3 regions of the Pseudomonas sp. Pme6b genome follow, and region 2 is predicted to be linked to each of the others. Evidence: predicted binding sites of a transcription regulator. Region 2 holds the regulator's gene; each other region holds the start of a gene.
What was found. The regulator FliA, encoded in region 2, starts transcription of late flagellar genes. The targets are predictions, from matches to a motif close to CTAAAGTTTNNNNNNNNNNNGCCGNTAA.

Region 1 (10,538 bases), 1.2 Mb from region 2:
GCTGGCCGTGATTTCGCCGAACTTCGAGTTCACCGGCTATTTGACTGGCTTGCGCCTGACTCGCGCCGCACGCCATTGCCAGACGGGAAAAGTCTTCCGCTTGAGCGTTGTTCAGGTAGAGCTTGCCGTTCTCGCTGTGCAGGCTGACGTAGAGCTGCGTGTCGTCGAATTTCAGGGCTATTTCACGTGCGTCGGCGACCCACTTTTTGCGCTGCACAGGGTCAGCCAGGGCCTGCACCGCCAGCTCGACGCCAACCTCTGCGGCCAGCAGTGCCTGGCTGTGCTGGCGAAGATGCAGCGCCTGGCGATTTTCCAGTTGCACCCAGCCGGCCAGTGACCCCAGCAGCAGGCTGAGCAAGGCCATGACCCAAAGCACCACCAGCAATGCAATGCCACGCTGCGGCATCATGCACACACGCCATCGTTGGGGATTAACAGGTGCACCTGATCAGTCGCCGGACGCAGTCTCAAGGTACTGAAACGCGCCTGATGCCGGGCGTCGCTTACCGTCAGGTCCAGGCGAAACAGGCGCAGTTGGCCTTGACGTGTCGGTTGCCGGGCGACGCTCAGTTGCCAGTTGATACCGCCACCCAGACTGCCCTGGCGGATACCGTCAGCCAACGGCCCTACTGCTTCCTGATCCATCACGCTCATGGCGGCTTCGGTCAGGCGGTCGCTCTGCTCGGCCTGCGACAGGGAATGCACACTCTGGCCGAAGGCGACCAGCAGGACCGTGCTGCAAATGGCCATAAGGGTCAATGCGGCAAGCATCTCCAGCAAAGTGAACCCACGCTGGTGGCGTGCGGCGTCGGCTCGGCTCTCACACATGCGGTTCAGCCTCGGGGTCGCGGTAGGGCCCTTCAGGACGATGCTATTTTCTTTGAGTTCCGAAAGTATGCCGAGCCAAGCCGTCGCACAAGAACTGCCACTCGAATTCCTGCCGCCCGACAACCACTACAAAAAAGCCCGAGAGCTAACGCTCCCAGGCCTCTGAACACCCAACAACCCCCTTATCGTCAGCTCACTTTAAACCGTCCCACCAGCCCCTGCTGCTGCTCAGCAAGCCTGGCCAGTTCACGACTCGTGACCGCTGTCTGCTCGGCACCGGCACTCACCTGGATGACCAGCGAGTTGATGTCGTCGACGTTGCGGTGGATCTCTTCGGCCACCAGGCTTTGCTCTTCAGCGGCCGAAGCGACCTGGATGTTGCGGTCGCTGATGGTCGCGATGCCTTCGGCGATCTCTTCCAGCAGTTCACCAGCGCGTACGACGTTGCTGGCACCCTCCTGCGCCTTGCCCAGGGTTTCCTGCATCGACGCTGCTGCGCGTTCCGAGCCGGACTGCAGGTTGGCGATCATTTTCTGGATGCTGACGGTAGAGTCCTGAGTCTTCTTGGCCAGATTGCGTACTTCGTCGGCAACCACCGCAAAACCACGCCCCTGCTCGCCGGCACGTGCAGCCTCGATGGCTGCGTTGAGCGCCAGCAGGTTGGTCTGGTCGGCGACGCCACGAATGACATCGAGCACCGAGGAGATCGAGTTGCTCTCGCCCTTGAGCTCGTCGATGATCCGCGAAGTCTCTTCAGCCTGCACCGAGAGCTCCTGAATCAGGCCGATGGTGTTGTCGATTTCGGTCTTGCCCTGCACGGTGCTGTTGTTGACGCGTTGCGACATCTCGGCCGCGTCGGTGGTGCTGCGCGCTACATCCTTTACCGTGGCGCTCATCTCGCTGATGGCAGTAGCGACCTGATCGGTACCCTGGCGTTGTTGCGCCACGTTCTGATTGGTTTGCAACGCCACTGCGGAGGACTGCTCGGCAGCGGTGGCAACCTGCGCCGTGGCGCTGCCGATTTCGCTGATAACCTCACTGATCTGATGCGCCATGTTGTCAAGATTGCGTGAGATCTCGCCAAACTCATCCTTGCCGATATAGCCGGTCCGCGCGGTCAGGTCGCGGGTGGAAAGTGCCATCAATGTGCGGTTCACATCGACAACTGCGACCTTGATGTTGCGGATGATGACCGACGCCAGCCACAGCACTACGATCAGCATCAGGACGACAGTAGCAACCGCCACATACAGGCTGCTTTGAGCAGAGCTGCGCGCATCCGTTGCCAGGCCGACCACGTTCTGGCCAAGCTCTGCTTCTACCTGAGCCATCATGTCGATACGTACGGTGGCAAGGTTGAACCAGTCTTCCGGATTGACGTTGAGCGGATCACCCATCGGGGTATCGAAACCCAGGCGTTGCAAGCGCGCCACTTCCAGCGAGCCCGGCTGCTGCATGACGTCATTGAGTTTGGTCTTGAATACTTCAGGGGACCAGCGTTGAAACGCTTCGAGGTAACCGGAGAACTCTCCGAGGTTACGACTGAAGCGTGACAACAGGGGCGCGTCAAAGCGGTTCTGGTTGAATGCCTGGACCAGCAGCACGCGCTCGCGACCGGCACGTTCCTTCATGTCGATGAACTGGTTGAGCGAACTCAGGCCACGCAGTATTTGCGGATCTTCGATACTCGCCTCCAGCGAATAGGAGAACCCGACAAGTGTTTTGATAACGTCGGTGAAGCGCGTAGAGGACTCGGTGTTGTTGATCCCCAGCGTATCGATCTTGAGGCGCAACGCAGTCAGGTCATCCAGTGCACGGTAGACTTTGTCCGGACCGGGAATACCGTCGGTCGACTGGGCACGCATCTCGCTTATCGCCTTGTCGGTTTCCTGACGGAAGGTCTTCAATTTGTCCTGCATGGGCTTGCCGCCGCTGCCCAGAAACACGCCGCTGGCACCGCGCTCGCGCTGGATGGTAGTGACCACGTTGCTCAGTTTCTGTGCAACTGCGGTGGCTGTTACTGCTCGCCTCATGTCACCGAGGTTTTCGCTTTTGTCAGCGACGAACAAACCTGCAAAGGCCAGGAAGCCCAATAGGGGGAATATTAAAATAAGCAGCAGTTTCATACTCAAAGGAGCATTTCTAAGCATTGCAGACCTCATGACGTGCAGACTTTTCTATAAAGGCTATCCAGGGCGTAACGTTCTGTATTCGTCGACGTTTTTTTGTCGCCAGGGACTATTGGTTTATCAGCCTGCCGTAGCCGGTCTTGCTTCCGTATCACTGTCTCGGCTGCCTTCCGGGAAGCTTTACCCACTATTTGGATTTGTTAATTCAAATAGCGAACTTGATAAAGCAGAGGGCGTGAGAAGTTTGGATCCGCAAAGAAATGACCGCCTGGGGCGGTCATGATGAGAAGATAAATATAAAACACCGAGAGCGTCACCTGTAACAGCGATGACAATCTCGATAGAGAGAAGTTGCAACTTTTTTCTATTAAACCCATACGTTTTTATAATTGATTAACGCAGGTTGGTTTTCGCCAGCTCCAGCACCTCACTGCCCCGCCCGCTCATGATCGCGCGCATCATGTACAGGCTGAAGCCCTTGGCCTGGGCCAGCTTGATTTTCGGCGGGATGCCCAGCTCCTGCTTGGCAGTGACCACGTCGATCAGCACCGGACCGGGATGATCGAACGCCTTGCGCAAGGCGGCAGGCAACTCTTCGGCATCCTCGACACGCAGGCCGAGAATGCCTGCGCCCAAGGCAATCCCGGCGAAATTGGTTTCATGCAGGTCGGTGCCGTGCGGCACGTAGCCACTGGCTTTCATTTCCATATCGACAAAGCCCAGCGAGCTGTTGTTGAACACCACCATTTTGATCGGCAGGTTCAGTTGGCGGATGCTCAGCAGATCTCCCAACAACATCGACAGGCCACCATCGCCACACAACGCCACCACCTGACGATCCGGATGTTCGGCCTTGGCCCCCAGAGCTTGTGGCAAAGCGTTGGCCATCGAGCCGTGGTTGAACGAGCCGAGCAGACTGCGCTTGCCGTTCATGTGCAGGTAGCGTGCGGCCCACAGCGTTGGCGTGCCTACATCGACGGTAAAGATTGCATCAGCGTCCGCTTGCTCGTCGACCAATCGAGTGAGGTATTGCGGGTGAATAGGCGTGCCGTCTGGCGTAGGCGTGGCCAGTTCGTCCAGCTCTTCACGGGCCTTGGCGTAGTGCTTGAGGGCCTTGTCGAGGAAGCGGCGGTCGGCGTGCGGCTTGAGTTTTGGCTGCAATGCGTCGAGGGTTTCCCGTACCCCGCCGACCAGACCGAGCGCCACCGGCGTGCGGCGACCCAACTGTGTAGGGTCGAGGTCGATCTGGATGATGTTGGCTTTTTCCGGGTAGAAATTCCGATATGGGAAGCTGCTGCCGAGAATCACCAGCGTGTCGCAGGACAGCATGGCGTGATAGCCGGAGCTGAAGCCGATCAGGCCGGTCATGCCGACGTCGAACGGGTTGTCGTATTCAACGTGCTGCTTGCCACGCAAGGCATGAACAATGGGGGCGCCCAGCGTATCGGCCAGTGCAAGAATCTGCTCGTGAGCACCTGCACAGCCTGCACCGCACAGCAAGGTCACGGCTTTCGAGTCGTTGAGCATGTCGGCCATCGACTGCAAGTCGTTGTCTGCCGGGACGACAGCTGGCGGCGTGGGCTCAATCCATTTCGCTGCTACATCAGGGGATTCGCTGAGCGCTACATCGCCGGGCAAGACGATGACGGCAACACCTTTCTGGCTGATCGCCGCGCGCATGGCACGTTCCAGCACACGGGGGAATTGCTCGGGGTTGCTGACCAGTTCGACGAAGTGGCTGCACTCCTTGAACAGCTCCTGCGGGTGGGTTTCCTGAAAGTAATCCAGGCCGATTTCCGAGGAAGGAATGTGCGCAGCAATTGCCAGCACCGGCACGCGGTTGCGATGGCAGTCGTACAGGCCATTGATCAGGTGCAGGTTGCCCGGTCCGCAGCTGCCTGCACAGACCGCCAGCTTGCCGCTGGATGCCGCCTGGGCACCGGCGGCGAAGGCTGCGACTTCTTCATGACGGGTGTGCATCCAGCGAATCGAATCGGTGCGTTCCAGGCTGTCGGTCAGGCCGTTGAGGCTGTCACCGGACACCCCCCAGATGTGGGAAACACCTGCCGCTGCGAGGGTTTGCGCAAGATGGTCGGCGATGGTCTTGGACATTAGGGGTTCCTTGTCGAGGCAATAATGAATTCGGTAAAACGCGCGCAGCGCTCTGCTACGCCTGTTGTGGTCGACCCGATGAATTCTCGACAGTTCAGAAAACCTGAGCCCTGTTCAGGGCTCGGTCAGACAGTTTGCATTGGCAAACAATTCAGGCGTGCGGGTTGCCCGGCGCCTTGGCAGGGACTGCGTATTGCGGTTTGAGCTTGCCCTCGCTGTCGAGCAGCCAGGCATCGAGAATTTCCCGGACCACAGGACCCGCGACTCGACCGCCCGCTTCGCCGTTCTCGATGGTCACCGACACCACGATCTTCGGATGATCGGCTGGCGCGAAGCCGACGAACAAGGCGTTGTCACGGTTACGCTCCAGCGTCTTCAGACGGTTGTAACGCTCACCCTGCTTGATCGCCACCACCTGCGCCGTACCGCTTTTGCCAGCGATGCGGTACTGCGCGCCCTTGGCGGCATCGCGCGCAATGCCGCGCGGATCGTGCATGACCATCTGCATGCCGGTGTTGACCTGATTCCATTCATTGGGATCGCGCAGCACGATGTTTGGCATCGGGTGCTCATCAAGCGGCACGTCGTGGCCTACTTCCATCGCCAGGTGCGGTCGATGCCAGACGCCTTTGCTGGCAATCAGTGACGTTGCCTGAGCCAGTTGCAATGGCGTGACCTGCATGTAGCCCTGGCCAATGCCGAGAATCACCGTTTCGCCCGGGAACCAAGCCTGACGACGCGTGGCCCGCTTCCATTCGCGGGACGGCATAAGTCCTGCAGACTCCTCGAACATGTCCAGCGACACCTTCTGGCCGATACCGAACATGGTCATGTAATCGTGCAGACGGTCGATGCCGAGCTTGTGCGCCACCGTGTAGAAATAGGTGTCATTGGAACGCATGATCGCCGTGTCCATGTCCACCCAGCCATCGCCGCTGTGGTTCCAGTTACGGTATTTGTGGTCGAAGTCCGGCAGCTGGAAATAACCGGGGTCGAAGACCTTGGTCGAGGCTGTGACCACACCGCTGTCGAGACCGGCAATCGCCACCTCCGGCTTGACCGTCGAGCCCGGTGCGTAAAGGCCACGCAGCACCCGGTTGAACAGCGGCCGGTCAATGGAATCGCGCAGCGCAGCGTACTGCTTGAAGCTGATGCCGGTGACGAACAGGTTGGGGTCGAAGCTTGGTTTGCTGACCATCGCCAGCACTTCGCCGGTTTCCGGGTCCAGCGCAACCACCGAACCACGTCGATCACCCAGAGCGTTTTCCGCTGCGGCCTGCAAATGCGCGTCCAGCGTGAGGGTGATGTTCTTGCCCGGCACCGGGTCAGTATGTTTCAGCACCCGCAGCACGCGCCCCTGGGCGTTGGTTTCGACCTCTTCGTAGCCTACGTGGCCGTGCAGCTCGGATTCGTAGAAGCGCTCGATACCGGTCTTGCCGATGGATTGAGTGCCGCGATATTCGTTGTCGAGATGCGACGCTTCTTTTTCGTTGATACGCCCGACATAGCCAATCGAATGAGCAAAATGCGCGCCCAACGGGTAGTGACGAACGAACTGCGCTGCCACATCCACGCCCGGTAGCAGGTACTGATTGACCGCCAGTATGGCGATCTGCTCCTCGGTCAGCTCATACAGCAGTGTTGCGGGCTCGAACGGGTGGCGAACCTGTTTCAGTTCCTTGTCGAACAGAATCCGGTCTTCGTCGGGCAACTCCAGCAGGGTCATCAGTTCATCGATCACCTTGTGCCAGTCACCGGCGCGCTCACGGGTCAGGGTCAGGTTGAAACTGGGGCGATTGTCAGCGAGCACTTCGCCATTGCGGTCAAAGATCAAACCGCGCTCGGGCGGGATCGGCAGCACGTGAACACGGTTGTTTTCGGAAATGGTCGAGTGATAGTCGAACTCGGTGACTTGCAGGAAATACATGCGCGCGACCAGACAGGCAGCCAGCAGGCCGACCAGCACCGCGCAGGCAATCAGGCGCTGATTGACCAGCCGCGTCTCTTTTTCGTGGTCTTTCAGGGGAATTGGATTGGGCATTTCTACAGCTTCTCGGTGAAGGGCAAACGGCGCAACTAAACGTGTATATAAAGATTTCGGCGCGCACCATACCAAGAAGCGGCTGATTGCAGGCGATCAAGCCGACAATCGCAGGATGAAAAATCTGTCAGAAAAGACTCATTCGGGCGTGATCTGCAGCGTATTCGACGCTTCACGGGCCTGCATAATGCGCGGCAGATTGGTCTCGATCCAGGTAACGAGTGTTTCAACCTGCAAGGCGACTTCTTCGCCCATCGGGGTCAGCCGGTATTGAACATGCGGCGGCACCACCGGCAGTGACTTGCGGCTGACGAAGCCGTCCTGCTCCAGGTGCTGCCGGGTTTGCGCGAGCATTTTCTCGCTGACCCCGCCAATTTTGCGCCGCACCTCGCTGAAACGATGCATGCCGCCGCGCAAAACCACCAGCACCAGCACGCCCCAACGGCTGCAAACATGGTTGAGCACAATCCGTGAAGGGCAATCAGTGGCCAGTACCTGCCCCTGACGAACGAAGGCCAGCATGGACTCGACCGTTTCAGACTGTGGACGCGAGGCAGATTCACTCATGACGCTTACCTTTTTGTGCGTACTTACGAAAGGTAAGCATGATGACTATGCTGGCGCTTCCTTTCAACCTGATTCAAGGAATCCTTCCATGATCGTTGTCACCGGTGCCACTGGCCAGCTTGGCCGTATCGTCATTGAACAGCTGCTCACTCGTGTACCTGCCGGGCAGATCATTGCCGCAGTCCGCAGCCCGGAAAAGGCCAGTGACCTCTCGGCAAAGGGCATTCAAGTTCGTCATGCCGACTATTCGCAGCCGTCGACGCTGGACAGCGCGTTTGCCGGTGCCGACAAAGTGCTGCTGATTTCGTCCAGCGAAGTGGGCCAGCGCCTGCCGCAGCACAAGGCCGTGATTGATGCGGCGAAACGCGTCGGGGTCAAACTGCTGGCTTACACCAGTGTTCTGCATGCAGACGCCTCGGCACTGGGCCTGGCCAGAGAGCACCGCGAAACCGAAGATTACCTGCGCGACAGCAGGCTGCCTTATGTCCTGCTGCGCAATGGCTGGTACACCGAAAACTACACAGCAGGCATTCCCGGCGCGCTGGGCCATGGCGCGGTCATGGGCTGTGCCGACGAGGGCCGCATCAGTTCGGCGTCGCGCCTCGATTACGCTGAAGCTGCGGCGGTGCTGCTGACCTCCGGCGAGGATCAGAGCGGTCGCGTGTACGAGCTGGCTGGTGACGATTCCTACACACTTGCTGAGTTCGCTGCCGAGCTTTCAAAGCAGGCCGGCAAGACTCTGCCTTACGTCAACCTGCCGCAAGCCGAATTCAAAGCCGCGCTGATCCAGGCAGGCTTGCCAGACTTCGTTGCGCAGTTGCTGGCTGATTCCGACGCGGCCGCAGCCAAAGGCGCGCTGTTCGATGACAGTCACCAGTTGAGCGCACTGATCGGCCGTCCGACCACCAGGCTCTCTGCAACCATCGCCCAGACCCTGCAAGGCTAAGCGCGGCAAACCCGATCGAATGATTTGCAAACGTGAGGGTCCCAGTTGTTACGAGGCATTAAGCCATCGCCTGATACCAAAGACTGGGAGTCTTTACATGAATAGCAAATCGTTGATCGCCTGCATGACCTTGCTCGGCTGCTTCTCCGCCGTCACCCTGCCCGCTCACGCAGAGACGGCGGACCCGAAAGTCACCGAATCCAAGGACAACGCCCATGAGCTGGAAGTAGGCTCCCGCGTTCCGGAAAAATATCGCCGCAGCGACCTGGAAGTGAAGGACTGGAAAAGTAAAGGCCTGGAAACACCCGCCAAGGAAAGCGAATGGGTAAAGATTAACGACAAGTACGTGCGTTTCCAGAAGGTCAATGGTCAGATTATGGACATCGTGCCGGTGAAGAAGTAAGGCTTACGCGCTTCGCTTTTTATGCTCTGCGTGAGCATGCCTGAGTGACGCAGCTCGTCACGACACGCATGCCGACGCAGAGCATTTGCACTAGCCGGTGCTTTTTAACGCAATGCGACACATCGGCATCGCGCTGGCACATGAGTTCAGCTACCCTCGGTGCTCTGCCGACGGGATATCAGCATGAGCACCATCCACTCCAGCGACTCGACCGCAACCCCCTTTTTCTGGCGCGATGAGTGTCTGCCTTTCATTGAGGCGCGCTCGGTAGAAGATGGCCGGCTGGTCTGCTATGCCCCGCATTCGCATGAGACTTTTTCCATCGGCGCGATTACCGCTGGGCAAAGCACCTATTTGCACGAAAAGAGCTCACAGCGCGTAACGGCAGGCACCGCGGTCCTGATGAACCCCGGAGATGTGCATGCCTGCAACCCGATCAACAATCAGCCGTGGTCGTACCTGATGCTTTATGTGGACAGCCATTGGCTAGGCGACATACAGCAGGATATAGGGCTGAACGCTGAATCCGGCTTTCAACCCCTGCCCTATACGCACACTAGCGATCCGCTACTGTTCGGTAAATTGACGGCGCTGTACCAGACCCTGACCGACGCAAAAGCCGATACGCTGCAAAAACATTGCACGGCGGTAGCGTTCTTCACCCTGACGCTGGAGACATTTGATGCTGCGCCAGCGCCGCCCCTCCAACTCTCCCCCCGAGTCACGCGCGCCGCTGAGTACATCAACGACAACTTCACCCGACCCATCAAACTCGCCGACATCTGTGCTGCAGCCAATCTCTCAGCGTCATACCTGATTCGCTCGTTCGAGCAGCGTTATCACCTGACGCCGCATGCCTACTTGCTCAACCGCCGTATCCAGCACGCCCAAACACAGTTGAAAAGCGGCAAGATGATTGCCGACGTTGCGCAGGAAACCGGCTTTGCCGATCAAGCGCATTTTCAGCGTGAGTTTAAAAAACACCTGGCAGCGACACCGGGGCAGTATCGGTTGTGATTGCACGGGTCAGATCAACAGATACAACGCACAGCCAGCCAATAACAGCGCCATGATCCGGTTGAAAACACGCACGCTTGCCGCGCTGCACAAATAGTTGCTCAGAAAACTCCCGGCAAAGACCCAGCAACCCAGTGACAGGTAACACACCACACAATAGATGGTTGCGAATTGCCAGATCAACGTGGCCTCGCCATTGGCAACAAAAACACCCATGCCTGCTATCGATGCCAGCCATGCCTTGGGGTTGAGCCATTGCATGACCGCCCCTTGTATCATCGAAGGACCGACTGCCTTATCGCCCAGGCTCAGTTGACCGTTGTCGGTTGCAAGCCGGAACGCCATATACAGCAGAAATGCCACGCCGGACCATTGAATGATTCGGGTCAGAAATGGCCATTGCTGCAAGGTTTCGTACAGGCCAAAACCGATGAGCAGCAGCAATAGGGTAAAGCCCAGCGTTGCACCCAGCACGTGGCGCATGCCCGGCCAGAC
Region 2 (10,538 bases):
TGCTCTTCGAGCACAGCCGCCTGAAATTCATCGATGCTGCTGACAGGCTCTTCAAGCACCTCAGTCGCGTCGTACAGCAATGCGTCCAGATAGGACTGCAACGCCAGCTTGGGTCGTGTTGCTACTTCTACAGGGCGGTTCATACCGGGGCCCAACAAAAAATGGAGCATGTGCAACCTGATAGAGTTATCGGCCGCATTGAGGCATCACTTGAGCAAACTGTGTAGAAAGAATGGACGTTCACGTCAGGCCACCTGAGCATTGAGCTGCTCGGCGAGCATATGCTTGAGCAATGCCCGATAAGCAATCACACCGCGACTCTTACTGTCATTCTGCGACGGCGTCAGCCCCAGACGGCTCGCATCGCGCAGCCGCGTGTCGACCGGCACGTAGGCTTGCCAGACATGATCGGGAAAACTGTCGCGCAATAATTTCAATGTGCCCATCGACGCTTGGGTACGACGGTCGAACAAGGTCGGCACGATGGTGTAAGGCAACGGCACCTTGCGCGAACGGTTGATCATGGTCAGGGTATTGACCATACGCTCCAGGCCTTTCACGGCCAAAAATTCAGTCTGTACCGGTATCGCCAACTGCTGGCTTGCCGCCAGCGCATTGACCATGAGAACGCCCAGCAGCGGCGGACTGTCGATCAGCGCATAGTCAAAATCCTGCCACAACTGCGCCAGACTTTTAGCGATCACCAGGCCCAGGCCGCTCTGGCCAGGGGATTGACGCTCCAGTGTGGCCAGCGCCGTGCTGGAGGGTATCAGCGAGATACGCTGGTCACTGGTCGGCAGCAGCAATTGGCCCGGAAGCCCCTCCGGAACCGCACCCTTGTGGAGAAACAGATCGAAGGCACTGTGTTCCAGTTCGTCCGGGTTATGCCCGAAATAGCTGGTCATGGAGCCGTGGGGGTCCAGATCGACCACGACCACACGCTTGCCCGCATCGGCCAGCAGGCCGGCCAGGGCGATGGTCGTGGTGGTCTTTCCGACTCCACCTTTCTGGTTGGCTACTGCCCAGACTCTCATTGATGTTTTTCCTTGCGTACAGCAACGACCATACCGATACGATGTTAGGGGGCAGGTGACGGAGAATTGACGGCGTTCGCACGTACCGGCGGCTTTGCTGGCACCGGTGCAGTTTGTGTGCCAGCACGCCTCAGTGCAGCATCCGGTTGCACATTGGCCGACCCTGAACTGGTCAGGCTGCGACGCACATCCAGATTTCGCGAGATGACCAGCACTACGCGGCGGTTCTTGGCACGTCCGGCGGCAGTGGTATTGGGCGCGATCGGTTGAAACTCACCGTAGCCCACAGAGGCCAGTCGCGCGGGATTGACACCGTCCATCGCCAGCATGCGCACAATGCTGGCAGATCGAGCCGAAGACAGTTCCCAGTTGGTCGGAAACTGCGCAGTGCTGATCGGCTGATCGTCAGTGAAGCCTTCAACGTGTATGGGATTGTCGAAGCGTTTGACGATTCCGGAAACCTTTTCAATGATCGTGAAAGCCTTGTCGCTGGGTATGGCGTCGCCGCTGACGAACAACAGGCTGGAGTTGAGTTCGATCTCGATCCATAACTCGTTGCCGCGCACCGTCATCTGATCGGACTTGATCAGGTCGCCGAACGCATCGCGAACATCCTGAGCGATGGTCTGCAGCGGATCATCAGAAGCCTGGCCAATTCCGGCATCGGTCTGTTCGCTGTCCTTGACCAGCGGCTCGGCGGGCTTTATCGAGACCGGGCGCTGCTCACCAATAGGGATCGGTTTCATAGTGCGCTCGGTATCGTTGAATACGCCAACCAGTGCCTGGGACAGAATTTTGTATTTGCCTTCATTGACCGAGGAAATCGAGTACATCACCACGAAAAAGGCGAACAGCAGGGTAATGAAGTCGGCATACGACACCAGCCAGCGCTCATGATTTTCGTGTTCTTCGGCCTGACGTCGGCGAGCCATGCGCTGTTACTCCATGAAGCCTTGCAGCTTGAGTTCGATGGAGCGCGGGTTTTCACCTTCGGCGATGGACAGCAAGCCTTCAAGCAGCATTTCGCGGTAACGCGACTGACGGTGGGCAATGCCTTTAAGCTTGTTGGCCACCGGCAACAGAATCAGGTTGGCCATTGCAACGCCATAAATGGTGGCAACAAAAGCCACCGCAATCCCACTGCCCAGTTGGCTCGGGTCGGCCAGGTTACCCATGACGTGAATCAGCCCCATTACCGCACCGATGATGCCCACGGTCGGCGCATAGCCGCCCATGCTTTCGAATACCTTGGCAGCCTGAATATCGCGGGTTTCCTGAGTGATGAAATCCACTTCAAGAATGCTCCGGATCGCTGCAGGCTCGGCGCCATCGACCAACAGTTGCAAGCCTTTGCGGGCATAACTGTCAGGTTCGGAATCGGCGACCGTTTCCAGACCGAGCAAGCCTTCCTTGCGGGCGGTCATGCTCCAGCCGATCACCCGGTCGACACCGCCGGGCAGATCGATACGAGGCGGGAAAATGATCCAGCGGATGATTTTCATGGCACGCATGAACGCGCTCATCGGTGACTGCAACAGCGACGCACCCAGTGTGCCGCCCAGTACAATCAGGGCTGCCGGGCCATTGAGCAACGCACCGAGGTGTCCGCCTTCAAGAAAGTTGCCGCCAATGATCGCGACAAACGCCAGGATCAGGCCGATAAGACTGAGTACATCCATCAGAGACAGGCCTCTACCAGGTGGCGACCTATGTCATCCAGACTGTAGATCGCATCTGCAAGCTCAGCCTTGACGATTGCCATCGGCATGCCGTAAATGACGCAGCTCGCTTCGTCCTGCGCCCATACGGTACTGCCCGCCTGCTTGAGCAGGCGCGCGCCCTCACGGCCATCGGCACCCATGCCGGTCAATACCACCGACAGCACCTTGTCACCGTAGGACTTGGCGGCAGAGCCAAAGGTGATATCTACACAAGGTTTGTAATTCAGGCGCTCGTCACCCGGCAGAATCTTCACCGTACCGCGCGCATCCACCATCATCTGCTTGCCGCCCGGTGCCAGCAACGCCAGACCAGGGCGCAGAACGTCGCCGTCCTCTGCTTCCTTGACGCTGATCTTGCACAGCTTGTCGAGACGCTCGGCAAAGGCCTTGGTGAAGGCCGCAGGCATGTGTTGAATCAGCACCAGCGGTGCCGGGAAGCTGGCTGGCAACTGGGTAAGTACACGTTGCAACGCAACCGGGCCACCGGTTGAGGTGCCGATGGCCACCAGTTTGTATGCCTTGCGCTTGGGCGTGCCTGAGGTGGTCGGGTGTGCCGGAGCATGGTGAGCATGAGCCGCAGGGGCCGTGGCAGGCGCTGCAGTGCGCGTCGGCACGGCACGGGCTGGCGCGGTGGTGGGCGCAGGTGCACGGCTGGACGACGTCGGCGCTGCCGGTGCAGCCGCCGATGCAGCGCTGGCCGCACCAAACCCGCTTGAACGGCGGTTACTGCGCGAAATGCTGTTGATTTTCTCGCACAGCAGTTGTTTGACCTTCTGCGGGTTGCGCGAGATATCTTCGAAATTCTTGGGCAGGAAATCCACGGCACCGGCGTCCAGAGCATCCAGCGTCACGCGCGCACCTTCGTGCGTCAGCGACGAGAACATCAATACCGGGGTGGGGATACGCTGCATGATATGACGAACTGCCGTAATGCCATCCATCATCGGCATTTCGTAGTCCATGGTGATGACATCAGGTTTGAGCGCCAGCGCCTGCTCAATCGCTTCCTTGCCGTTGGTGGCGGTGCCAACCACTACAATGTTGGGGTCCGAAGAAAGAATTTCCGTAACACGGCGGCGGAAAAAACCGGAATCATCCACCACCAGGACCTTGACTGCCATAAACACTCCAATAGGTGTTGCAGGCAGCCAGGCTGCCCGCACCCCCGGGTTCAGATACGCCGTGCGGCGTAACGCTTGAGCATGCTGGGTACATCGAGAATCAAGGCGATGCGACCGTCACCGGTGATGGTGGCGCCCGACATGCCTGGCGTACCTTGCAGCATCTTGCCCAGCGGTTTGATAACCACTTCTTCCTGGCCGACCAGTTGATCGACAACGAAGCCGATGCGCTGGGTGCCGACCGTCAGGATCACGACGTGCCCTTCTCGCTGCTCTTCATGAGCCGCCGAACTGACCAGCCAGCGCTTGAGATAGAACAGCGGCAAGGCTTTGTCACGTACGATCACCACTTCCTGACCGTCAACCACGTTGGTAGTGGACAGGTTCAGGTGGAAGATTTCGTTGACGTTGACCAACGGGAAGGCAAAAGCCTGGTTGCCCAGCATCACCATCAGGGTCGGCATGATCGCCAGGGTCAACGGGACCTTGATGACAATCTTGGAACCCTGGCCCTTGGTCGAGTAGATGTTGATCGAGCCGTTGAGCTGGGAGATCTTGGTTTTAACCACGTCCATGCCCACACCGCGACCTGACACATCGGAAATCTCGGTCTTGGTCGAGAAGCCCGGTGCAAAGATCAGGTTGTAGCAATCGGTGTCGCTCAACCGATCGGCTGCATCCTTGTCCATGACACCACGTTTGACCGCAATCGAGCGCAACACGTTGGGGTCCATACCCTTGCCGTCATCGGAAATCGACAGCAGGATATGGTCGCCTTCCTGCTCTGCCGAAAGAATTACCTTGCCGCCGCGGGACTTGCCCGAGGCTTCGCGTTCTTCCGGCGTTTCGATACCGTGGTCGACCGCGTTGCGCACCAAGTGGACCAGCGGGTCGGCAAGCGCCTCTACGAGGTTCTTGTCGAGGTCGGTTTCTTCGCCGACCAGTTCCAGATTGATCTCTTTCTTGAGCTGGCGAGCCAGGTCACGTACCAGACGCGGGAAGCGACCAAAGACTTTCTTGATCGGCTGCATACGGGTCTTCATGACCGCGGTCTGCAGGTCGGCAGTGACCACATCCAGGTTCGAAACCGCCTTGGACATGGCTTCATCGCCGCTGTTGAGACCCAGACGCACCAGGCGGTTACGTACCAGCACCAGCTCGCCGACCATGTTCATGATCTCGTCCAGTCGGGCGGTATCCACACGAACCGTGGTTTCGGCTTCAGTCGCAACCGGCTTTTCACCAGTGGGCGCAGGAGCGCGTGCAGGTGCTGGAGCAGGCTTGGCGGGCTCGGCCTTTGCCGCAGGTGCAGGCGCCGCAGCAGGCTTGGCAGCCGGTGGCGGAGCAGCAGCTATGGCAGTTGCCGGAGCAGGTGCCTTGGCAACGACCGCATCAGGCTCGAACTTGCCTTTGCCATGCAGTTCGTCGAGCAGGCTTTCAAATTCGTGATCGGTAATTTCGTCCGATGCCGCTGCAGCAGAGGGTGCCTTGGCAGCAACGGCCGCAGGTGCAGGTGCAGGTGCAGGTGCAGGTGCAGCAGCAGCCGTAGCGGCTATGGCACCGTCAAACGAGCCCTTGCCATGCAGTTGATCAAGCAAGGCTTCGAATTCGTCGTCGGTGATTTCATCGCCGGCAGGCGCTGCACCCTTGCTCTGTGCAGCAGGTGCCGGGGCTGGAGCGGCTACAGCATCGGCCGCAAACTTGCCCTTGCCATGCAACTGATCAAGCAGGGATTCAAATTCCTGATCGGTAATTTCATCGCGAGCTGGCGCAACCGCAGGTGCCGCTGATGGTGCCGCAGACACCGGACTGGTGCCGTGCAGCGAATCGAGCAGTTGCTCGAACTCATCATCGGTAATGTCATCGCTGGCCGCTTGCTCGGCAACCGGAGCCGGAGCCTCGGCTTCAACCACCGGCTCGGGCTCGGGCGCTGCGACTTCGTCGGCAGATTGTGGCTCGGCCAGTCGCGAAAGCGCAGCCAGCAGTTCTGGCGTCGCCGCAGTTACGTCAGTCCGTTCACGTACCTGACCGAACATGCTGTTGACGGTGTCCAGAGCTTCCAGGACCACATCCATCAGTTCGGAATCAACGCGACGCTCACCCTTGCGAAGAATGTCGAACACGTTTTCGGCGATGTGGCAGCACTCCACCAGCTCATGGAGCTGGAGGAAGCCGGCGCCCCCTTTTACAGTGTGAAAACCGCGAAAAATTGCATTGAGCAGATCAGCATCATCCGGTCGGCTTTCCAGCTCGACCAATTGCTCTGACAACTGCTCCAGAATTTCGCCGGCCTCTACCAGAAAATCCTGAAGGATTTCTTCATCGGCGCCGAAGCTCATGGGGTGCTCCCTAAAATTAACCGTCAACAGATCTTAGAAGCCGAGGCTCGATAGCAGATCGTCTACATCATCCTGTCCGGATACGACGTCTTCACGTTTATCGGCATGAATCTGCGGACCTTCACCCTTGGCGAGATGTTTTTTAGGATCTTTTTCAGCAAGGATGGATTCTTCGTCATGTTCGATGCCTGCGAAGCGATCGACATGGCTGGCCATGAGCACCAGTTTGAGCAGATTGCTCTCGACTTCCGTAACCAATTGCGTCACGCGCTTGATAACCTGCCCCGTAAGGTCCTGGTAATCCTGGGCAAGCAAAATATCGTTGAGATGCCCGGAAACCCTATCTGCCTCCTGCTCGGTGCGCGTCAGAAAACCATCGACCCGCTTGGCCAGCTCACGGAATTCTTCAGCACCGATTTCGCGGCGCATGAAACGCCCCCAGTCGTCACTCAATGCCTTGGCATCGGAGCTCAGACCGCTCATGAGCGGTGTGCTTTCCTCGACCAGGTCCATAGTGCGGTTGGCCGCATTCTCGGTCAGCCTCACCACATACGACAGGCGTTCGGTCGCGTCGGTGATCTGCGACACTTCCTCGGCTTGAGGCATGTGCGGATCAATATGAAAGTTGACGATTGCACTGTGCAGCTCACGAGTCAGCTTGCCCACTTCCTGATAAAGGCCGCGGTCGCGTGTCTGGTTGAGTTCATGGATCAGCTGCACAGCGTCACCGAAGCGGCCCTTTTCAAGGCTGGTGACGAGTTCCTGCGCGTGTCTCTTTAAGGTCGACTCAAAGTCGGCCATCGAATCATTGTTATCCATAGCGCCCTCGCGGCATGCATCAGCTATTGACGCGTTCAAAGATCTTTTCGATCTTCTCTTTAAGCGCTTGAGCCGTGAATGGCTTGACTACATAACCGTTCACCCCGGCCTGGGCAGCTTCAATGATCTGCTCACGCTTCGCTTCGGCAGTAACCATCAGTACAGGAAGGCTCTTGAGACGCTCGTCCGCACGGACCTGACGCAACAAGTCGATACCGGTCATGCCAGGCATGTTCCAGTCCGTCACCAGAAAGTCAAAGGCACCGCTCTGCAGCATCGGCAATGCGGTCAGACCGTCATCCGCTTCAGATGTGTTGGTAAATCCCAGATCACGCAACAGATTCTTGATGATCCGCCGCATCGTTGAGAAGTCATCAACGATGAGGATTTTCATGTTCTTGTCCAATTCGACCTCCAAGCAGTCTTTAACGCGTTCAGCACCTGAACACGCTGTTCACTCAATACTGGCACAGCACACCCCCAGCTATACGAAACGACGACGGGCTTGGCACAACGACAGTCAAGACTGCGACTAAAGCCCATCGAGACATTGCCCGACAGGCCCTTGCCTCGTCTATCCTGCTACCACGTAACGCTTTGCACAGCCGGCATGCAGACAACGCACGACAAACGTCGCGCACTGCCGTCAACGCGCTCGCCACTCCCCCAAACGCCCCCGCAAACGAGCTGCGCACTGGCTGTGTAACTGACTGACCCGAGATTCGCTGACCCCAAGAACCTCTCCGATTTCCTTGAGGTTCAGCTCTTCGTCGTAGTACAGCGCCAACACCAGACGCTCACGCTCTGGCAAATTGGCAATTGCATCGGCCAACGCTGCCTGGAAGCGCTCGTCTTCCAGGTCGCGCGACGGCTCAAGCGAACCGCTTGCGCCATCCTCATGCAGCCCTTCGTGATCGCCGTCCTGAAGCAGGTCGTCGAAACTGAAGAGGCGGCTGCCCAAGGTGTCATTCAAAATCCCGTAATAATCATCAAGACTCAACTGGAGTTCGGCCGCAACCTCGTGATCTTTAGCGTCACGGCCGGTTTTAGCTTCAATTGCACGAATTGCGTCACTGACCATTCGGGTATTGCGGTGCACTGAGCGTGGTGCCCAGTCGCCCTTGCGCACTTCATCCAGCATCGCACCACGAATGCGAATGCCGGCGTAGGTCTCGAAACTCGCACCTTTGGTTGAATCATATTTGGTGGAGACTTCAAGCAGACCGATCATGCCAGCCTGGATCAGATCCTCGACCTGCACGCTGGCCGGCAAGCGCGCCAGCAGATGATAAGCGATACGCTTGACCAATGGCGCATAACGCTCGATCAACTCGTATTGCGAATTACGGGAAGCCTTGCTGTACATCTGGTAGCCGCTCGCAGTCATTGCACAGGCCCTGCACTGGTCTGGTGAACGAGTCGCTCAACGAAGAACTCGAGATGACCCCGCGGGTTGGCTGGCAGCGGCCAGGTATCAACCTTCTGGGCAATGGCCTTGAACGCCAGCGCACATTTGGATCGCGGGAATGCTTCGTAGACGGCGCGCTGTTTCTGTACGGCCTTGCGCACGCACTCGTCGTACGGCACGGCACCTACATACTGCAGCGCGACATCAAGAAAACGGTCCGTCACTTTGGTGAGTTTGGCGAACAGGTTGCGCCCTTCCTGCGGGCTCTGCGCCATGTTGGCCAGCACACGGAAGCGGTTCATGCCGTAGTCGCGGTTGAGCAGTTTGATCAGGGCGTAGGCATCGGTGATCGACGTGGGCTCGTCGCACACCACCAGCAACACTTCCTGAGCGGCGCGCACGAAGCTGACCACCGATTCGCCGATACCGGCAGCCGTGTCAATCACCAGCACATCAAGGTTGTCGCCAATCTCGCTGAACGCCTGGATCAGACCCGCATGCTGGGCCGGGGACAGATGCACCATGCTCTGGGTGCCAGAGGCGGCAGGCACGATACGCACCCCACCCGGCCCCTGCAACAGAACGTCGCGCAACTCGCAACGGCCCTCTATCACATCGGCAAGTGTACGTTTAGGCGTCAGCCCAAGCAGAACGTCGACATTGGCCAGACCCAGATCGGCGTCCAGCAGCATGACACGACGGCCAAGCTCGGCAAGGGCCAGTGAAAGATTCACTGACACGTTAGTCTTACCGACGCCACCTTTGCCACCGGTCACCGCGATAACCTGTACGGGATGCATGCTGCCCATGTTATTTCTTTACCTTGTCTTGCGTAGACCGAAACCACATCGAGGGCTGCACGTTCGCAAATGAACACCGCATGGCAGACCGTTGACGCAGGGACATTCCAATAATATCCATCACTTAACCCACTCTCTTGCCAGGGGTGTGATAGAGGTCAGCAAACATATCAGCCATCGCTTCCTCGCTCGGCTCATCCTGCATCTGCACACTCACCGCACGGCTCACCAGTTGATGACGACGCGGGGTGTGCAGGTCGTCAGGAATACGGGGTCCGTCCGTGAGGTAGGCCACAGGTAATTCATGACTGATCGCCAGGCTCAGGACTTCGCCAAGGCTGGCTGTTTCATCAAGCTTGGTCAGAATGCATCCGGCCAGGCCACAACGCTTGTAACTGTGATAAGCAGCGGTCAGCACCTGCTTCTGGCTGGTGGTCGCCAGTACCAGGTAGTTACGCGACTTGATGCCACGCCCTGCCAGACTTTCCAGTTGCATGCGCAGCGCGGGATCGCTGGCTTGCAGCCCGGCGGTATCGATCAACACCACGCGCTTGCGCAGCAGCGGCTCCAGCGCCTGGACCAGCGACTGGCCAGGATCGACATGGGTAACCGGCACGTTGAGGATGCGCCCAAGGGTCTTGAGCTGCTCCTGTGCGCCGATGCGGAAACTGTCCATGCTGACCAGAGCGATATTCTGCGGACCGTACTTCAACACGTAACGTGCCGCCAGCTTGGCCAGCGTGGTGGTCTTGCCCATGCCGGCAGGCCCGACCATGGCAATGACTCCACCCTCTTCTAGCGGCTCGATGTCCGGCACGGCAATCATGCGCGCCAAATGGGCCAGCAACATGCGCCAGGCCTGACGAGGCTCGTCAATCTCCGGGATCATCGACAGCAGATCGCGCGACAGCGGGCCGGACAAACCGACACGTTGCAGGCGGCGCCACAGATTGGCCTGCTGCGGACGACTGCCCTGCAGCTGGTTCCAGGCCAGGGAGCCAAGCTGGACTTCCAGCAGCTCGCGCAAGCCGTTCAATTCGGAGCGCATCGAATCATAGGCGCGCTGGCCGACAGCAGGCTCTGCGGGCGCAGGCGGCGTGTACGCGAATGGTCGTGGCGGCTCTTCGAGCGTCGGCTCGATGTGCGTATCGACAGCGCTGACCGGTTTGCCGGAAAACAGCTGAAGATTGATCGACGCGTCACTGTCGCTGCGGTTGTTCAATTCGGCCTGAGCAGAGACGATGCGCGACTGGGTCTTGCGCAGCTCGTCTTCGAGCTCCATGTTCGGCACACGCG
Region 3 (10,538 bases), 600 kb from region 2:
GGCGACTCGATGCCGTGGTCCACCGCGTTGCGCAACAGATGGGTCAGCGGCGCATCAAGCTTTTCCAGTACATCGCGGTCGACCTGGGTCTTCTCCCCTTCAATCTGCAGACGTACCTGTTTACCCAACTCACGCCCCAAATCGCGGACCATGCGCGCCTGACCGTTCAGCACATCGGCGAAGGGCCGCATGCGGCAGGCCAGTGCGGTGTCATACAGCAGCTGCGCGCGCTGCGCCGACTGCCAGCCAAACTCATCCAGCTCTGCGGTTTGCTGGACCAGCACCTGTTGCGCCTGGGACAGCAGGTTACGTGCATCTTCCAGGGCTTTTTGCACATCAGCCGGGGGGCCTTCTTCGCCAAAGCTCGCACCCAGCACTTCAAGCGCGCGGTCGCTGCTGCTTTGCAAGCGTTTGAGGCGCTGCATACCGGCCAACAGCGGCTTGAGTCGCTGGGTCTCGACCAGCGATTTGCTGGACATGTCCAATAGCCCGTTCAAACGCTCGGCAGTGACCCGCAAAACACGCTCGCCGCCCTCGGCCACTCGACGTTCACGCAAGGGGGTAAAAGGTGCTTCCGGTTCCGGAGCCGGAGCCGGAGCCGGCTTGGCGGCGGACCTGGATGGCGGACGCGGCTCTGCTGTCAGTGGATCAGGGACAGGGTTGATTACTGGCTCAGCCCCTTGGGCTGAAGACTCAAGCTGCTGCATCGCGCTGGCCAGCAATGCGTCCGAGGCCGGGTCAGGCAGCGGCGTATTGACCGTGCGCGCTGCGCCAGCACCGGAGGCCAGCAGCGCGTTGAGCCTTTCAACATAACTGTCGATATCGGGCTGACCGACGCTATTACCGCCTGGCGTAGCGATACGCATCAACAGGTCAGTGCCGGACAGCAGCGCATCAATGTGCTCGGCCTGCAGCAATAGACGGCCTTCTTGCGCGCTGACCAGACAGTCTTCCATCACATGCGCAACGCTCACACCGAAATCGACGCCGACAATGCGCGCCGCGCCCTTGAGCGAATGTGCCGCCCGCATGCAGGCTTCCAGCTGATCCGCCTGGGTCGGGTTACGCTCAAGCGCCAGCAGGCCCGCACTCAATACCTGGGTCTGCGCATCGGCTTCCAGCGTGAACAGTTCAAACAGTGAGGCGTCACGCATTTGATCTGGCGTCATGTAAGGCTCCGGTGCACCGCCGACAACAACTCTTCTTCGTCCAGCCAACGCAGGCTTCGGCCTTTCCATTGCAGAACGCCGCGAGTAAAACGGGCGTTGGCATGAGTACCGGACGCAGAAGCGGCTTCCAGCTCACGCTCGTCAATGGCGTGAATGCCGTCTACCTCGTCCACCGGTACCACGACCGGGCCGCCTTCAGCAGCAACGATCAACATGCGCGGAACCACCCGCGCCGACTGGTCACTCGCTGCATTGCTGTCCAGCCCTAGCAGCTCGACCAGCGATATGCACGCTACCAGAGCACCTCGTACGTTGGCGACACCCAGCATCGCACGCGAGCGCTGGTGCGGCAGCGAATGGATGGTCTGGCTGGGGGCGACCTCCGAGAGGCAGCGGGAAGCCAGCCCCAGCCACTCTTCGCCAAGACGAAATACCAGGATGGAGCGGGTCTGTATGTCGCGTAGCAATACAGAGCCCTGAAACTGCTCATGCGATTCCTGGGCCAGTGCGTAGCGGTCCAGCAGACGAGTGGCCGCCGCAGAATAAACCGCGCAGTTGCGACAGTGTATGTGCTCTTCAAGCAACGGGCAGGAACGATCACCGTGAATACCGATACGGTTCCAGCAGTCATCGATATCCAGGGCTTGGTCATGGGTAAGACTGGAAAAACCGGACACACCCGTCATCAATGGTTTCCTTGTTTATTCGCGCCACGTGCAGCACGGTCCTGCAAGCGCCGGGCCCCGGCACTGTCGCCCTGGGCGGCCAGCAACGCAGCCAGTTGGGCCAGCGATTCGGAGTGCTGCGGTTGCAGGTACAACGCCTTGCGATAGAAACCCTGAGCCTGCGCCACGCTGCCTTCTACTTCGCTGAGCAGGCCCAGCCAGTAAAACACCTGTGCAACCGGCTCATGCTGTTGCAGATAGCGCTCGCAGGCAGCCTGCGCCTCGGCACTTTTGCCTTCGTTGGCCAGGCCGGCAATCCTGTCGAGCAGCGCCGAAACCTCGCTATTGCCAGTGACAGCAACCGGCTTGACGATGGGCGCAAACGCTGCGGACGTTCGTGCGACAGGTCGTGGCGCAGGCGCTCTGGCAGGTGCATCGGGGGCCGGGCGCGGTGCAACCGGGGCGGTTACCGGAGCCGGGCTCCAAGCCGGAGCCGGAGCTGTCGGTTCGATTGGCGCATGCCGGAAGGCAAATGATTGCGCAATACCGATCGAGCGCATGCCAATACCTGCCAGCAGGTTGCCCTCCGCCGGCCCGATGAACAGCAGGCCGTCTTCCCGGGTCAGTTGCTTGAGGACCTTGAACACATGTTGCTGGGTCTGCCGATCAAAATAGATCACCAGATTGCGGCAGAAAACGATGTCATAGGCGACCTGCGAAGCCAGTTTCGGATCGAGCAGGTTGCCAGCCTGAAAACTCACACAGGCGCGCACACTGTCGGCGATTTCAAACCCGTCAGCGACCGGGTTGAAATACCGCTCGCGAAAACCGGTGTCGCTGCCCCGGAACGAGTTCTTGCCATAGATGCCGTGCTCGGCCTTGGCAATCGAAAAAGGGCTGATATCAATGGCATCGACCTTGAACTGCCTGGCATCGACTCCCGCATCGAATAACGCCATGGCAATCGAATAGGGTTCCTCGCCGGTCGAGCACGGCAGGCTGAGAATACGCAACGGGCGCACACCGGCAAGGCTCGCTATACGTTCACGGGCCAGCATGCCCAGTGTGACGAACGATTCCGGGTAGCGAAAAAACCAGGTTTCAGGAACGATCACCGCCTCGATCAGCGCCTGCTGTTCTTGAGGCGACGACACCAGAAGGTGCCAGTACGCATCACTGTCGGGGCAATGGGCGGCCGTCGCACGCTGACGCAAGGCACGCTCGATGATCGCCTCGCCGACCGAGGTCACATCCAGCCCGATACGCTCCTTGAGGAAGCTGAAGAAGCGTGAATCGTCGACCTTCATGGCGCGTCCTCAAGCAGTTCGAGGTCGATTGGCGGCACCGGGTACAACAACTCGCGAACCGGCTCGCTCAACAGTTCCTGAACGTGAATCCATTGCAGCAGCCCCTGCTCATCCTCCCGAACCGGCCCCAGGTAAGGTGACAGGCGATTGTCCAGCCCGTACGCCTTGAACTGTGACACCGGGCAACGCAGCGTTTCGGTGGCCTGCTCCAGAATCAGCCCGAGTAATTGCGCCGGGTGCGCGTCGTCGTGCCGATAATGCACCAGAACCATGCGGGTGCTGGTGCGCAAGCGCGCTGGCTGACCGGAGTTCAGTGCACTGATGTCAATCACCGGCACGATCTCGCCGCGATGGGCAAAGATCCCCGCCACCCAGTGCGGAGCCTGGGCAATTGCCTTGAGTTTCACGCGAGGCAGGATCTCGGCAATCTCTGTCGCGTCCAGTGCATAGCGGTCTTCGCCGATGCAAAACAGCAGAAAGAGTTTGCTGGTGGTCAGTGGCGTGCCGTTGCGCCTCGGCGATTGATCCGTCATTGGAGTGTTCAGACCTTGAATCGCGAAACGCCACCGCGCAGCCCGACCGCGACCTGACTCAACTCGTCGATGGCGAAACTGGCTTGACGCAGAGATTCGACAGTCTGGCTGCTGGCATCCGCCAGTTGCACCAGCGCCTGATTGATCTGTTCGGCACCGGTAGCCTGAGCCTGCATACCTTCATTGACCATCAGCACACGGGGCGCCAACGCCTGTACCTGCTGAATGATCTGCGACAACTGCTCGCCGACCTGAGTGACCTCGAACATGCCACGGCGCACTTCTTCGGAAAACTTGTCCATGCCCATAACGCCTGCGGAAACCGCCGACTGGATTTCCTGCACCATTTGTTCAATGTCATAGGTGGCGACAGCGGTCTGGTCGGCGAGGCGCCGCACTTCGGTGGCGACCACCGCGAAACCACGGCCGTACTCACCCGCCTTCTCGGCCTCGATGGCCGCGTTAAGCGACAGCAGGTTGGTCTGGTCGGCCACCTTGACGATGGTAACGACGACCTGATTGATGTTGCCGGCCTTCTCGTTGAGGATCGCCAGTTTGGCGTTGACCAGATTGGCAGCGCCCATCACCTGATGCATGGTGTCTTCCATGCGTGCCAGCCCCTGCTGGCCGGAACCGGCGAGAATCGACGCCTGGTCTGCTGCGGAGGTGACTTCGGTCATGGTTCGCACCAGGTCGCGCGAGGTGGCAGCAATTTCCCGCGAGGTCGCGCCGATCTCGGTGGTGGTTGCCGCGGTCTCGGTAGCGGTGGCCTGCTGCTGGCGGGAAGTCGCAGCGATTTCAGTGACAGAAGTCGTTACCTGCACCGAAGAACGCTGGGCCTGCGCAACCAGCGCAGTCAGCTCGGTCATCATGTCGTTGAAGCCGGTTTCGACCGCATTGAACTCGTCCTTGCGGGACAGGTTCAGGCGGGTGCTCAGATCTCCGGTACGCATGATGTCCAGAATCCGCACGATCAGTTGCATCGGTGCCATGATCGAACGCATCAGCAGCAGCCCGCAGGCCGCAGCCGCCAGCACTGCCACCAGCAGCGACAGGATCATGCTGATCTTGGCAGCCAGCACGGCGTTGACAATGTTGGCGGTGGCCTGATCAGCCAGCTGTTTATTGGCCACGATGAGATCATTGAGCTGCTTGCGGCCCGTGAGCCAGACCGGGTTCACTTCGCCATAGAATTCGGCGCGCGCGCCTGCGTAGTCGCCGCTATCGTACTTGCCGTGAACATCGGCGAGCATGCGCGAATAGGTTTCGCGGCGCTTTTCGAAAAGCGCGAAGCTGTCTCTGTCTGCATCATCGAAGATGGACTTCTTGTAGCCGTTCATCTGTGCCTGCAGGTTTTCGTCAAACCCCTGAAACTGGTCCTTTTCCTGCTTGGTCAGCGCACGCCCCTGCCCTTCGGCAATCAGCTCCAGGGTGCGGATGTAACTTTCGCCCCATGCGCTGCGCACCAGCGTGCTGTAGTAGACACCGGGTAACGCATCAAGACGGACATCTTCCTCGCTGGACTCGATGGACAACAGTCGTGAATAAGATACAACGACCATCAACAGCATGATTGCGATGATGACGGCGAAACTCGCCAGAATCCGTTGGCGCAAGGTCCAGTTCTTCACAGTCAGCCCTCAAGAGTTCAACGACGGCATCGGGCCGTGTTCAAGAAGCGGACCGACGAGCGGTCCAAGCGGCGTGAGTATAGCCCAGCCGTCAACCGGTACACGGGGAATGAAAAACCAAATCATGGCACCTGCTCATTAACCCGCTTTCCTGCCTTCTTGTCGGCACTTGCCACCACTACTTGAACACAACACGTCAGGAACCTGTGCAGCCGATAAATAGTTAGCACTTGCCGGCCTGACCTCAAACGTAAGCTTTGTCGCCTGCTCACTCACGACAAGGCACTTCAATGCTGGACCAAACTTCGCCGGGCAAGGCACCTGCCGCCCCGCATGTGCAACTTATAAAAGATAAATCACCCCGATGGCTGCTTGACGCAGAACCGTCAACCCATGCAACTCTGCGCAAAACCTCCGGACGCCCCTTGCAATGGCTGACGAGCGCGCGCACGTCCAGCCCGGAGCAAGTCGATAAACTTCAGCAGCTCTATGCCGAGCATCGCCAGAATGAACAAAAGGTTCGTCCGACGCTTGATCGCCTCTCGACACTGGAAGACTTCGCGACCCCTCTTCTGACGGCGGCGATCAAGGACCGCTTCGGTCTGGACGTCGACGTCGCCCGGACCTGGCTGTTTCACGCCAGCCGGGCCAGGGTCGACCAGTCGTTCCAGGCGGCATCCCGAGACCCCATCACTCAAGCCAACATTGCCTTGAGGGCCGCCTGTCAGAGCCTGCTCAAGGCTGCGCTGCAGAATTTCGAAAAGTGGGAAACCGCGCCTGGCGCGATGGATTCGGACTCGGGCATAGAGGCTCAGGTGTTTTCCGCCTTTGAAATCATCGGTCAACAGATCGCCGGCCAGTCCTTGCCGATATCTGCGACCGGGTTCGCAGCGATGTGCCGCGAGCTGGACCTGGGCGGTAAATACCAGACCCACCTGGAGTCCGTCTTCAATGCACCTTCGACACCCGAAGAAACGGCGGACGCTGCGGCATCCAGGCTGCGCAAGGACTTCCTGAAACTTCAGTCATCGTCCATCCGGCTTCAACTGCAGATTGCCTCCCTGCAGGAACTTGTCAGCCCGCCATTGCAGGGCGCGTTACTGGATATTCTCGACAGCAAGCAAAACGTCCGACTTGATAACAGGCCGGTCAACTGCAGCGTGCTGTGCCTGGGGGATGTCGAACTTGACGGCCCGTTCGTTATTGGCAAAGACCGCGACATGGCAACTCAGGCAGAAAAAATTGTCGTCTACATTCCAGACGATCCGGTTGCGCCATTGAAGGAATACGACTCGGTCGAGGCGTTTATAAACTCGTTGCGCGACCGGATGTTCATCGATGGATATCTGAATTTTTTCATGCGTTTCATACCGGCGCGCCATCGAAGTGCCTTGTTTGAAAAGCTGTCCGAGCGTCTGCACCCCAAAGTCAAGAAAGGGGGGTTCTTCGAGCGCCAGTGGCTGGAACGTGAAGCGGACCGAAACGCCCGGCTGGACCTGAGAGAGACTCCTCTGCAAGGCCCCTTGCCGGAGGCCCTGTACGATCGCAAACGTGCAGCGTTGAAGGAAAATGCGCTGTTTCATGGCGTGCCAACGGCGGCGCAGGACCAGAAAACTGTCGACGAGCGTGTGCAGTACTTTAAGGACAAAGCCTTCGACGTCTTGAACATCGCCGCTTTTGTCGTTCCGGTACTGGGCGAAGTGATGATGGCCGTCACAGCCATTCAGTTGGCCCATGAAGTCTATGAGGGCATAGAAAGCTGGGCCAAGGACGAAAAACAGCAGGCGCTCACCTACCTGTTCGACGTGGTGGAGAATATTGCCCTGATGTCGGCCCTTGGCGCTGCGGCGACGGGCTCAGCAGGCATACCTGCGATACAGGTGCCCGAGTTCGTAAACGGCCTCAAACCCGTGGAATTACCGAGTGGAATGACTCGTCTCTGGAAACCGGACCTGACACCCTTTAGCCATGACATCGTGCTGCCAAAGGGTCTGCTGCCCAACGCCACAGGCCTGTATACATGGCAAGGCAAGCAGTGGCTGCCACTTGAAGGACGCACCTATTCGGTGAGCCCTGCCCCGACCGGCGATGGTTATCTGATAGAGCACCCAGCCAACCCGCACGGCTATCAACCCGCCCTGCGCCACAACGGCGCGGGAGCATGGCTGCATGAACTTGATCGCCCGCTGGAGATGGAAGGCCTGTCGCTGTTCCGACGGTTGGGGTATTCCAGCGAAGCGTTTTCCGACAGCGCAGCCAGACGCATCCTGAAGGTCAGCAATACGCCTGAATCCGTGATGCGCCAGGCACTGGCTGATCAGCTCCGCCCACCGGCCTTGCTCGAAGACACAGCGCGCCGTTTCAGGCTGGATCAGGAAATTGATCGTTTCATAGAGCAGATGGAAGCCAACGATGCAGACGCAGCAGCGCCCCTCCAACTTGAACTGCTGAGCCATGACCCTGGCTGGCCGAACAATCGCGCTCTGGTGCTGGTGGATGCCCAAGGCAACACGCTCCATCGGTTCGTTGCGGCGCAGCAGTCTGGCGCTGCTGCCCCCCTCGACATGCATATTCGTGCCGATCAGCCAGATGCCCTGCGCCAGGTCCTGGAAAAACTGAACAACATCGAAATCCGGACTCTGCTCAACGAAGAGTTCGGTGCGGGTCAGCCGGGCATCGCACCGCGGCTGATCGCTTTACGCGCACAATTGGTGGCGCGTGCCCGGACAACCAGAGCCTGGTTGTTCGAATCACGTTACCGCGCCCTGAAAGTCGCTGATACGGACGGCGCGCAAACCCTCCAGCAGGCGTTTGCCGGCCTGCCGCCGCTGGTTGTCGAGGAATTGGCCAGCCACGCCTCGCCAGCCGAGCGGCTACAACTCACTACAGAGCGCCGCGTACCCTTACGCATGGCCGAAGAAGCCAGTGCCTATTTGCAGCAAGTACGGCTGGCACGAGCCTATGAGGGCCTTTACCTGACCTCGGTATCCAGCGCAGATACCGATTGCCTTGCCCTGCACAGCCTTGAAGCCCTTGCGCAATGGCCTTCTCAGGTCAGGTTGGAGGTGCACAATCGCTTCTTTGGCGGCCAACTGCTCTACAGTATCGGGGCTCAGGAGGCTCCCGTTCGCAAGGTGCTGTTCAAAGATGGCAATCGTTATGAGACCCGTGACGCTGACGATCAGCACCTGCACGGGCTGGACGATCTGTATTCATCCGTACTTCACGCCCTGCCCGATGCCGAGCGCAGCCAATTGGGTTTTGCCCATACCGGCCAGGGGCAGGCGCTGGAGGCTCTGATTCAGAAAAACCCTCTGCCTCGCCAGACTCTCGCGCCACTGCTGAACATGCAGGCGCTCAAACCCGGCTCCAAGTCCCCCATGCGTCTGGCCGATGGCCGCCTTGGTTATCCCTTGAGCGGTAATGGCAGAACCGACTGGCATATGACCGATGAAAGTCTGCTGGACAAGATCCGTTTGCTGGAACTGGAAGACGCGTTCCCCGAAGACATTCTCAGCCGCCTGCGCCACACAGGCAGGGATAATCGGGCTATCGATGAACGACTCAACAGCCTGCTGGGCGAGCAAATCATGCTGCGGGAAAGTCTTGACGCCTGGACCTTTGAAGTCGTGGCAATGCCCCCCATGAGTCAGGCGCATATCGATAGCCGGGCGCGTATCAGCGAGGCGATCTGGAACCACTGGCGCATCAATAACCTGCCTGAAATCGGACGAACGCTTGAGCCACTGTATCTGCAGCAGGTATCCCTGACTGACTTCCCACGACACCTACCAGATTTTGTATACGCGCGGGTGAGCGGACTCTATCTGGAGAATATCTCGATCGAACCCCGAGTTCGCCCGGGCGCAGAGCTTTCAACACCGGTAGCCACGGATCTACCCAGACAGTTGACCAACAGCTTCGAACTTGGACACTTTCTGCAACGCTTCCCCCACACGCGCTCACTCATTCTGGTCGGCGAACCCGGCGCCGGTGCGGATCCGCAGCTATCGGCCTTCCTCAACCTGCCCCAGCAAGTGTCCAGTGTGCTGCCGCAACTTACTGAACTGGGACTGATAAACCAGAGCATTTTTCTGGATCAGGCGCAGATGGACCACTTGCGCGATATGCCTGATCTCAGGTCGCTGAACCTCAGCGGCAACCGGCTGGTCAGCTTGCTGCCGATGGACCTTGGCTGGCTGCATCTTGACCGGTTGATACTGGAGCGAGTCGGCATGCACCGCTGGCCTTCCTGGCTGACGGACATAATCCCGAACAATATTCGTGAGCTGTCGGTGGCTCATAACAACCTGACCGAACTGCCGGACTGGATCCTCGACAATCCCCTCAACCCCGAGCATCAGACCCTGATCGATTTGCGCGGCAACAGCCTGTCCAGGCATACGGTGATGCACGCACGCATCAACGAGGCTGTACCCGACTGTTCGTTTCGCTTCCTGATGGACACGCCGCTGGCTGTGCAAGCCGCTATAAACATGCAATTGCGCGAAGGTGCCAAATTATCTGCCGCGCTTGATCAGTGGACACACGCCTCAAATTCGCTGGCCATTACGAGTGAACGGACCATCGAAGCCCGCCGCGAGATCGGCAGGATACTGACTGATCACTGGCGAGCGTTCAGCCTGGGGCAAATCCACCGTCCACTGCGCCTGGAAAACCTTTCGCTGGCCGACTTTCCCCGCCAGCTGCCGGAGTTCTTCTATCGTCAGATACGCTATCTGCGCCTGAGCAGAGTCACGGCTACGGGATCTGATCTGGACCAGTTGCTGCGCCGTATGACTGATCTGAACTCACTGGAAATGAACGGGCATGTCGCACCGCTGCTGCAACTGCCTCCGGCGCTGCTTGAACTTCGATCACTTCGTTCGCTATTGCTGATTGACCAGGGAATGGTGATCGAGCAAAAGCACATCGATTTCTTCAGCCGCATTCCGACGCTTGCAAGGCTGGAACTGGATGGCAACCGGATGGGTGCGATCAGCGATCTGTCTGCCCTTAGCAATACCGCGCTCAACTGGCTATCACTCAATAACGTCGGATTAACCGAATGGCCGACCTGGGTGAATGACATGATTCCAGCACATCTGGGGACGCTCCTGCTGGAGGGCAATCTGATTACTGACTTGCCGGAGCATATTCTGGCCAATCCCGGCAGCGAATCTGCGCACACGGAAATAAGCTTGCTGAACAACCCGCTTTCCGAAGACAGCAT

Region 1: a site for FliA is predicted at 3,114-3,141, ahead of AC4ANE_RS13005 (methyl-accepting chemotaxis protein). Genes of this name have one in related genera too.
Region 3: a site for FliA is predicted at 5,465-5,492, ahead of AC4ANE_RS21025 (methyl-accepting chemotaxis protein). Genes of this name have one in related genera too.

What each region holds. Positions count from the first base shown of each region.
Region 1 is NZ_CM176704.1:2,858,016-2,868,553, reverse strand. Features, by position in the region: gene AC4ANE_RS13015 (general secretion pathway protein GspK) at 1-409, opposite strand, end outside; gene AC4ANE_RS13010 (type II secretion system protein) at 406-828, opposite strand; gene AC4ANE_RS13005 (methyl-accepting chemotaxis protein) at 1,017-2,978, opposite strand; gene poxB (ubiquinone-dependent pyruvate dehydrogenase) at 3,351-5,069, opposite strand; gene mrdA (penicillin-binding protein 2) at 5,221-7,110, opposite strand; gene AC4ANE_RS12990 (winged helix-turn-helix transcriptional regulator) at 7,249-7,677, opposite strand; gene AC4ANE_RS12985 (SDR family oxidoreductase) at 7,766-8,623, shown strand; gene AC4ANE_RS12980 (RcnB family protein) at 8,721-9,026, shown strand; gene AC4ANE_RS12975 (AraC family transcriptional regulator) at 9,210-10,043, shown strand; gene AC4ANE_RS12970 (LysE family translocator) at 10,053-10,538, opposite strand, start outside.
Region 2 is NZ_CM176704.1:4,026,064-4,036,601, forward strand. Features, by position in the region: gene AC4ANE_RS18200 (CheW domain-containing protein) at 1-170, opposite strand, end outside; gene AC4ANE_RS18205 (ParA family protein) at 246-1,034, opposite strand; gene motD (flagellar motor protein MotD) at 1,079-1,966, opposite strand; gene AC4ANE_RS18215 (flagellar motor protein) at 1,973-2,713, opposite strand; gene AC4ANE_RS18220 (protein-glutamate methylesterase/protein-glutamine glutaminase) at 2,713-3,876, opposite strand; gene AC4ANE_RS18225 (chemotaxis protein CheA) at 3,927-6,215, opposite strand; gene AC4ANE_RS18230 (protein phosphatase CheZ) at 6,249-7,034, opposite strand; gene AC4ANE_RS18235 (chemotaxis response regulator CheY) at 7,054-7,428, opposite strand; gene fliA (RNA polymerase sigma factor FliA) at 7,681-8,421, opposite strand; gene fleN (flagellar synthesis regulator FleN) at 8,418-9,251, opposite strand; gene flhF (flagellar biosynthesis GTPase FlhF) at 9,367-10,538, opposite strand, start outside.
Region 3 is NZ_CM176704.1:4,625,503-4,636,040, forward strand. Features, by position in the region: gene AC4ANE_RS21005 (hybrid sensor histidine kinase/response regulator) at 1-1,169, opposite strand, end outside; gene AC4ANE_RS21010 (chemotaxis protein CheW) at 1,166-1,855, opposite strand; gene AC4ANE_RS21015 (CheR family methyltransferase) at 1,855-3,141, opposite strand; gene AC4ANE_RS21020 (chemotaxis protein CheW) at 3,138-3,674, opposite strand; gene AC4ANE_RS21025 (methyl-accepting chemotaxis protein) at 3,683-5,305, opposite strand; gene AC4ANE_RS21030 (NEL-type E3 ubiquitin ligase domain-containing protein) at 5,596-10,538, shown strand, end outside.